DNA from 2 places in the Streptomyces sp. NPDC102279 genome. Region 2 is predicted to be linked to the other one. Evidence: riboswitches for the same ligand, from Rfam matches in the RefSeq annotation. Region 2 holds a riboswitch; the other holds the start of a gene.

Region 1 (4,532 bases), on a different contig from region 2:
CAACCTGGCCAGGATGGAGTAGTAAAGGTGGGACATGCCCGCCTCGGCCTGGAGTCCGCGGTCGATGGTGTCCTCCAGGAGGGAGCTCGCGGAGATGTACGAGCGCCAGGCGCGCTGTTCGGCGGGGGAGAGCCAGCGGGTCGTCATGAGACCAGTCTAGGTATTGTTTAAAACTTGAACCACTGTGTGAGTGCGACCGGAGGAAACGCCCCGATGCCCCGTCCCCACGTCCTGTTGTCCGCCGCCGTCTCCCTCGACGGCTTCCTGGACGACACCGGGCCCGAGCGGCTGCTCCTCTCGGGCCCGGCCGACTTCGACCGGGTCGACGAGGTGCGGGCGTCCTGCGACGCGATCCTGGTCGGCGCCGGCACCCTGCGCGCCGACAACCCCCGGCTGCTGGTCAACTCCGCCGAACGCCGCGCGGCCCGCGTCGCCGACGGGCGTCCGGAGTATCCGCTGAAGGTGACCGTCAGCGGCTCGGGCGACCTCGACCCGGAGGCGCAGTTCTGGCACACGGGCGGCGAGAAGGCCGTCTACTCGACCGACGAGGGCGCCCGGCGGGCCGCCGGCCTGCTGCACGGCCTGCCCGGCGTCGACATCGTCCCGACCGGACCCGAGCTGGACTGGCGTGTGCTGCTGGAGCATCTGCACGACGTCCGGGGCGTACGCCGTCTGATGGTCGAGGGCGGCGGACGGGTCCACACCCAGCTCGTACGGGAGGGACTCGCCGACGAACTGCAGCTCGCCGTCGCGCCGCTCTTCGTCGGGCAGCCGGACGCGCCGCGACTGTTCGGGACCGGGGCCTATCCCCCCGGCCGTATGCGGCTCGTCGAGACCCGGCCCGTCGGGGACGTCGTCCTCATCCGCTACGTCCCCACCGCGCCCGGCACCGGCCGGACCGCCTCCGCCGCCGACCGGCGGTGGCTGGCCCTCGCCTGCGAGCTGGCGGCCTCCTGCCCGCCCTCGGAGACCGCGTTCAGTGTGGGCGCCGTGGTCGTCGCGGCCGACGGGACTGAGCTGGCCCGCGGCCACTCCCGCGAGGGCGACGACCCCGTGGTGCACGCCGAGGAGGCCGCCCTCGCCAAGATCGACCCGGCCGACCCGCGGCTGCCCGCCGCCACCGTCTACAGCAGCCTGGAGCCGTGCGCCCGCCGTGCCTCCCGGCCCGCACCCTGCGCCCGGCTCATCCTCGACGCCGGCGTACGGCGGGTCGTCACCGCCTGGCGCGAGCCCGACACCTTCGTCACCGATGCCGACGGCAACGGGCTCCTCGCCGCTGCGGGCGCCGACGTCGTCCTCCTGCCCGAGTACGAGGAGATCGCCAAGGCGCCCAACCGCCATCTGCTGGACGGGGCCGAGCACCGAACGGCCTGAGGGAACCCGCACGGCCGCGGTCGCTTGGGGCCGCTCGTGGGCCGACGCGGAGGGGCGGGCGACGCGTCGCCCGCCCGGTGGACGGCATGTGGAAGCGGAGCGTGTTCTGAGGGTCCCGCGGATGGCGTACACTGGTTTTAACGACGCGGGGTGGAGCAGCTCGGTAGCTCGCTGGGCTCATAACCCAGAGGTCGCAGGTTCAAATCCTGTCCCCGCTACTGAAGGCCAAGGGCCGGAACTCGGATTCACGAGTTCCGGCCCTTGGTGTTGGTACGGGCTCCCTTTCGCGGTCTCCTTTGCCTCTGCCGCTGTGCCGCTGTGCCGCGCCGTGCCGTTCCCGGGCTCACCCCGAAGAGCGGCGGAATCCCTCGGTCGGGCCACACCGGTCGCCCGCCGCCCCTGCTCCGGGTCTGCTGGACGTGTGGGTCAGCCAGGAGGTGAGGAGCGGACCGGAGAACTCGACGACCGGGCCGACCGCCCGCCCCTCGGTGATCCGCGGGCGACGGGGGTCTCCGGTGCTTCGGGTGCGTCCGGACCCGCGGGCGATGCCGGAACCGGTCCGGCGCGATGGCGTACGGGCCGTATCTCCTCCGTGCGCGCCCTCGTGCGAGCCCTGCCCGTGCTGCTGGTCATCGGCGGGACCTTCTACGACTACTTCACGCCGGGCGAGTTCACCGCAGCCCCCCTCTTCACGGCCGCCACCCTGATCGCCGCGCCCCTCTACTCGCTGCGCGGCACCGTCCTCACCGGCGCCGCCGCCGTCGGCGCGCTGATCCTCGTGCACCTGCGCCTCGGCATCGTCCTGCGGATCGACGCGGTCACCGAGGTCGTCACCGTCGCCACGGCGGCCGTCCTGGGCATCCTCATCAACATCCTCGTCCGGCGCAGCGACGAGCGGCTCGACTCCGTCTGGGAGATCGCCGAGTTCGCGCAGCGGGCCGTGCTGCCCGAACCCCAGGCGCGGATCGACGGCCTCGACGTCGCCGCGCGCTACGAGGCGGCCCAGGCGGACGCGTTCATCGGCGGGGACCTGTACGCGGTGCAGGACACCCCGTACGGCGTGCGGCTGGTCGTCGGGGACGTACGCGGCAAGGGGATGACGGCGGTCGCCGCCGTCGCCGTGGTCATCGGCGCGTTCCGGGAGGCGGCGGAGCAGGAGGCGACCCTGGAGGCGGTCGCGCAGCGGCTGGAGCGGGCACTGAAGCGCGAGGGCACCCGGCGCGACAACCTCGACGCCGTCGAGGGGTTCACCACTGCCGTCCTCGCGGAGATCCCGCACGACGAGGAGATCGTCCGCGTCGTCAACCGGGGGCATCCGCCGCCCCTGATGCTGCATCCCGACGGCACCCTCCTCCCGCTCACCGGCGGGCCCGCCGCGCTGCCCCTGGGGATGAGCGACCTGGGCGGCACACCCGACCGGGCGGTGCCGGCCCGTTTTCCGCACGGCGCGATCCTGCTGCTCCACACCGACGGGCTGTCCGAGGCCCGGGACGTGCGCGGGGAGTTCTACGATCCGGCCGCGCGGCTGGCCGGGCGGGTCTTCCCAGGGCCCGACGCGCTGCTGAACACCCTCGCCGACGAGGTCCGGCGGCACACGGGCGGCGCCCTCAGCGACGACATGGCGCTGCTCGCCGTCCGGCGCGGCTGACCGTCCGCGGAGGCCTTTCTTGATCGTTGTCACGAGGGGTGACCGAAGCGTGTCCCTCCGCATAACGACTGACGTACCGTCAAATGAATCCGTGTCGACGGGATGAGGCCAACTCGCCCGTTTTTCATCGCCCATGACCCCAAAGTCCTGGCCAAAAAGCGTTAATGATCAGTCTGAACAGCTTGGAATCAGGTGGCCAGGTCTATTAACGTTCGATAACGCAGCGCGGTCGTCCCAGCCGTCACAAGAGATGGCTCCGTGCGCATGCGCCGAATCCCGCAAGGGAACCGGGGAACCACCAACTTGGGGTGAATCGAGCGTATTCCGCCGTGGCAGCACGGTGGGTATACGCGCGTAGGAGACCTTCCTGCTCCGAACCCGTCAGCTAACCCGGTAGGCGAGAAGGAAGGAAAGGAGTGCGCCCACGTGGCGTCCAACCGGCCTGCTCAGCCAACCTCGTTCGCGCCGAATGACACACAGTCCTTCGGCTTCGCCTACGGCAAGGACGAGGGACCCTGGGAGGAGTGGAACCCCACCGAGGATTCCGTCCGTCCCGTTCGTGGCCGGCACCGCGTGGGAAAGCAGCGCGGCGGAGGACTCGCCCGCAGCTCCACGGTCCTCGGTGTAGGCGTCATCGCCGCAGTCGGCGCCGGTGGCATGGCCACCGCGGCGCCCGGCAAGGCGCCGGTCTCGATCTCGCTGCCCGACCTGTCCTCGGTCACCCACTCGGCCAAGGCCCTGATCAGCGACGGCGCCGAGGCCCCCAAGGGCTCCACGACTCCGCTCACCGGCGCGGGACTGACCACCGCCGACACCGCCCAGGGCACCACGGACGCCGGTGAGGCCCTGCGGGCCCGCATCATGCAGCAGGCCGAGTCGCAGCAGAACCAGGCCGACAGCGCCACCCAGGAGGCCGCCGAGACAGCCGCCGCGAAGCAGGCCACCGCGCTCGCCACCAAGCAGCAGGACGACGCGAAGGCCAAGGCGGACGCCGCGAAGAAGAAGGCGGAGGAGGAGGCCAAGGCGAAGGCCGAGGCCGAGCGTCTCGCCAAGCTCGCCAAGAGCTACTCGCTGCCGACCTCCTCGTACACCCTGACCTCGCGCTTCGGTGAGGCCGGTGCCCTGTGGTCGTCCGGCTACCACACGGGTCTCGACTTCGCGGCGCCCACCGGCACGCTGATCAAGGCCATCCACAGCGCCACCGTCACCGAGGCGGGCTGGGCCGGATCGTACGGCTACCGCACGATCCTCACCCTCGACGACGGCACCGAGCTGTGGTTCTGCCACCAGTCGTCGATCAGCGTCAGCGTCGGCCAGAAGGTCGCCACCGGCGACGTCATCGGCCGCGTGGGCGCGACGGGCAACGTCACCGGGCCGCACCTCCACCTGGAGGTCCACCCCGGCGGTGCCGCCACCGGCATCGACCCGATGGCGTGGCTCCAGGGCAAGGGCCTCAACCCCTGATCCGTACGGACTGCTGACCGGCGGCCGGCTCGCGGGGGACTCCTGC
Region 2 (4,532 bases):
CTGGCTGGAGGCCGACCGCATGGGATCGCTGCTCGCCGCGCTGGACGACGAGTCCATGGAGAACCAGCGCGACGTCGTGAAGAACGAGCGCCGCCAGCGTTACGACAACGTTCCGTACGGCACAGCGTTCGAGAAGCTGACCTCGCTCGCGTACCCCGAGGGCCACCCGTACCACCACACCCCGATCGGGTCGATGGCGGACCTGGACGCGGCGACCCTGGAGGACGCCCGCGCGTTCTTCCGCACGTACTACGCGCCCAACAACGCGGTTCTGTCGGTCGTCGGCGACATCGACCCGGAGCAGACGCTCGCCTGGGTCGAGAAGTACTTCGGCTCCGTGATCGGACACGACGGCAAGCCCGCCCCGCGTGACGGCTCGCTGCCCGAGACGATCGGCGAGCAGCTGCGCGAGGTCGTCGAGGAAGAGGTCCCGGCGCGCGCCCTGATGGCCGCCTACCGCCTCCCGGAGGACGGCACGCGCGCGTGCGACGCGGCCGACCTGGCCCTCACCGTCCTCGGCGGCGGCGAGTCCTCCCGGCTCTACAACCGGCTCGTACGCCGTGACCGCACCGCCGTCGCCGCCGGCTTCGGCCTGCTGCGGCTCGCCGGCGCGCCCTCCCTGGGGTGGCTGGACGTGAAGACGTCCGGTGACGTCGAGGTCCCGGTCATCGAGGCCGCCGTCGACGAGGAGCTCGCCCGGTTCGCCGAGGAGGGTCCGACGGCCGAGGAAATGGAGCGCGCGCAGGCCCAGTTGGAGCGCGAGTGGCTGGACCGCCTCGGCACGGTCGCGGGCCGGGCGGACGAACTGTGCCGGTACGCCGTCCTGTTCGGCGACCCGCAGCTCGCCCTGACCGCCGTACAGCGCGTCCTGGAGGTCACCGCCGAGGAGGTCCAGGAGGTCGCCAAGGCCCGCCTGCGTCCCGACAACCGTGCCGTGCTCGTCTACGAGCCCACCGCCCCCGAAGCCACCGACGCCGCTGACGACACCGACGAGGAGGCGGCGAAGTGACCGAGCTCGCCACCATGGACTTCCATCCGCAGCCCCAGGCCGGCCGGCCGAAGCCGTGGGCGTTCCCCGCCCCGGAGCGCGGCACCCTGGACAACGGCCTGACCGTCCTGCGCTGCCACCGCCCCGGCCAGCAGGTCGTCGCCGTCGAGGTGATCCTCGCCGCGCCGCTGGAGGCCGAGCCCGCGGGCTTGGACGGCCTCGCCACGATCATGGCCCGCGCCTTCTCCGAGGGCACGGACAAGCACTCGGCCGAGGACTTCGCCGCCGAACTGGAGCGCTGCGGCGCCACGCTCGACGCGCACGCCGACCACCCCGGTGTCCGGCTGTCCCTCGAAGTGCCCGTCTCGCGTCTGCCCAAGGGCCTCGGCCTGCTCGCCGACGCCCTGCGCGCACCGGCCTTCGCGGACAGCGAGATCGAGCGCCTGGTGCGCAACCGGCTCGACGAGATCCCGCACGAGACGGCCAACCCGGGCCGCCGCGCGGCCAAGGAGCTCTCCCGGCAGCTGTTCCCGGCGACGGCGCGCATGTCGCGCCCGCGTCAGGGCACCGAGGAGACCGTCGAGAAGATCGACTCCGCGGCCGTGCGGTCCTTCTACGAGAAGCACGTACGTCCCGCGACGGCCACCGCCGTGGTGGTCGGCGACCTCACCGACGTGGACGTGGACGCGCTGCTCGGTGACACCCTCGGCTCCTGGACCGGCTCGACCGCCGAGCCGCGCCCGGTGCCGCCGGTGAACGCCGACGACACGGGCCGGGTGATCATCGTGGACCGCCCCGGCGCCGTCCAGACGCAGCTGCTGATCGGGCGGGTCGGCGCCGACCGGCACGACCGTGTGTGGCCGGCCCAGGTGCTCGGCACCTACTGCCTCGGCGGCACCCTCACCTCGCGCCTGGACCGTGTCCTGCGCGAGGAGAAGGGCTATACGTACGGGGTGCGGGCGTTCGGCCAGGTCCTGCGTTCCGCGCCGGACGGCACCGGTGCCGCGATGCTCGCCATCAGCGGCTCGGTGGACACCCCGAACACCGGCCCGGCGCTCGATGACCTGTGGAAGGTGCTCCGCACCCTCGCGGCCGATGGACTGACCGACGCGGAGCGCGACGTCGCCGTGCAGAACCTGGTGGGCGTGGCGCCCCTCAAGTTCGAGACCGCCGCGGCCGTCGCGGGCACGCTCGCCGACCAGGTCGAGCAGTACCTGCCGGACGACTACCAGTCGACGCTCTATCAGCAACTGGCCGCCACCGGCACGGTGGAGGCCACCGCGGCCGCCGTCAGCGCCTTCCCGACGGACCGTCTGGTGACCGTCCTGGTGGGCGACGCCGCACAGATCGAGGAGCCGGTCAGGGCCCTCGGCATCGGTGAAGTCACCGTGGTCACAGCCGAGTAGGGCCGTGTGACCGAGATGGGCCCTGGTGACTGAAGAGTCACCGGGGCCCTCTTTTACGCGGACATCACCCCCAAGATGTCCGTATTGGTACGGACGTTGCCTTCTGTGCTGTGGGATGCGCTACAAAAAACGTGATCCGTTTGTTGTTCGAAAGAGGTCGCGTTTAGCGTCAGTGCGGCTGTTCGTCAGGCAGTGCGCCGCGCCCGCGGCACCGGACAGTCATCGCCGAGTCCCCGCATGGCGCGAGCCAGGGGAGCCGGGGACCCACACGTAGTCCCTGGGGTGAATCGGACGCCCTCCCCGGAGGGGGTCCGTAGGAGACCTTCCTGCTCCGAACCCGTCAGCTAACCCGGTAGGCGAGAAGGAAGGAAAGGATCAGCCCTTACATGGCGTTCACCTGTGGCACCGGGAAGCATCGTCGTCCGAGCCGCGTGCAGCGCACCACGAAGAACGCCGTCGGCGTCGCGGCCCTCACCACCACCGGTGTCCTCGGAACCCTCGCGGCACCCGCGTTCGCCGCCGAACCGTCCGCCGAACAGACCGGGCTGAACCAGGCCATCACCATCGGTGACTCCGTCGCCGAGCAGATCGACGCGCAGGCCGACGCCCAGCAGCACGCCGCCGACGTGGCCGCCGCGCGGGAGAAGGCCGAACAGGCCGCGCGCAAGAAGGCCGCCGAGCAGGCGGCGAAGGCCCGCGAGGCCAAGGAGCGCGCCGCCCGCGCCGCCGAGCGCAAGCGCCTCAACACCTTCGTCATGCCGATCACCGGCTCGTACGTCTCCACCGGCTACAAGACCGGCGGCAGCCTCTGGTCGTCCGGCAGCCACACCGGTGTCGACTTCCACGCGGCGTCGGGCACCTCGGTGCACACCGTCGGCGCCGGTACCGTCGTCACGGCCGGCTGGGGCGGCGCCTACGGGAATCAAGTAGTGATCAAGATGCACGACGGCACGTACACCATGTACGGGCACCTGTCGTCCATCGGTGTCTCGGTGGGCCAGACGGTCACCCCGGGCCAGCAGATCGCGATCTCCGGCTCGACCGGCAACACCACGGGACCGCACCTCCACTTCGAGGCGCGCACCACCGCGGAGTACGGCTCCGACATGGACCCCGTCGCGTACCTCCGTTCGCACGGCGTGAACGTCTGACGACCGCTTCGCGGCTTCTCCACCGTTTTCGTTGCCCCGGCTCACCGAGTCGGGGCATCGTCGTTTCCGGAGGCCGTCTGTCCAAAAAATATCCATGGATTCAGGCCCCCCATCGGAAATTAAGGCTTCCTGCAATAGAGTCACTGAACAAGCGTCAATCGATGGCGTTTCGCGGGGATTAAGCGGAGGTCCGGTCATGCGTATTCCGGCGCACTCGGTATGCACGGCGATCCGCGACGACATCGTCGCGGGCGTCTACGAGCGTGGCGGCCGGCTCACCGAGGAACTGCTCGCGCGGCGCTACGGCGTCTCGCGCGTCCCCGTGCGCGAGGCCCTGCGCACCCTGGAGGCCGAGGGCTTCGTGGTCACCCGGCGGCACGCGGGGGCCTGTGTGGCCGAGCCCAGCGAGCAGGAGGGCGCGGATCTCCTGGAGATGCGCATGCTGCTGGAGCCGCTGGGTGCCGCGCGCGCCGCGCAGCGCCGTACGGAGGCCCACCTCAAGGTGCTCCGAGGGCTGGTCAGGCTGGGGCAGGAGCGCTCCAGGCGGGGCAACAGCGAGGATCTGCGCTCGCTGGGCGGCTGGTTCCACGAGACGCTCGCACAGGCCTCGGGCAGCCCCGCGCTGACGTCGACGCTGTCCCAGCTGCGGCACAAGATCGCCTGGATGTACGTGGTCGAGGCGCCGGCCAACCCCGCGGAGTCCTGGGCGGAGCACGGCGGCATCGTGGACGCGGTCGCCCGCGGGGACGGCGAGAGGGCCCGCGCGATCACTGCTCTGCACGCGGAGCGCGCGACGGTGGCGCACCGACTGCGATTTCCCGCCGGCGGTGACCGGCAGGACCGTGTGAGGACTTCGCAACATCCCGTAAACATGTTGGGCCAGCGTCATTAACACGGGCGCCGTATACAAAGAAGGTTATTCGGCGGGGCTCTATTTCCGCTGCCGTTTTATTCGCGTGCCCGGAATTTCGGGCACGCGTTCTTTTC

The links. A riboswitch is a leader RNA that binds a small molecule or an ion and turns the genes downstream of it on or off. The one in region 2 is predicted to bind cyclic di-AMP.
Positions count from the first base shown of each region.
Region 1: linked by a shared signal. The riboswitch ahead of ACIRQH_RS06865 (M23 family metallopeptidase) and the one ahead of ACIRQH_RS36740 (M23 family metallopeptidase) in region 2 are both predicted to bind cyclic di-AMP.

Region 1 is NZ_JBIWLU010000003.1:22,802-27,333, reverse strand. It holds gene ACIRQH_RS06885 (MarR family winged helix-turn-helix transcriptional regulator) at 1-147, opposite strand, end outside; gene ACIRQH_RS06880 (dihydrofolate reductase family protein) at 214-1,374, shown strand; tRNA gene ACIRQH_RS06875 (tRNA-Met) at 1,519-1,592, shown strand; gene ACIRQH_RS06870 (PP2C family protein-serine/threonine phosphatase) at 1,796-3,022, shown strand; cyclic di-AMP (ydaO/yuaA leader) riboswitch at 3,280-3,437, shown strand; gene ACIRQH_RS06865 (M23 family metallopeptidase) at 3,449-4,486, shown strand.
Region 2 is NZ_JBIWLU010000018.1:126,904-131,435, forward strand. It holds gene ACIRQH_RS36730 (pitrilysin family protein) at 1-1,009, shown strand, start outside; gene ACIRQH_RS36735 (M16 family metallopeptidase) at 1,006-2,394, shown strand; cyclic di-AMP (ydaO/yuaA leader) riboswitch at 2,608-2,768, shown strand; gene ACIRQH_RS36740 (M23 family metallopeptidase) at 2,781-3,545, shown strand; gene ACIRQH_RS36745 (GntR family transcriptional regulator) at 3,742-4,437, shown strand.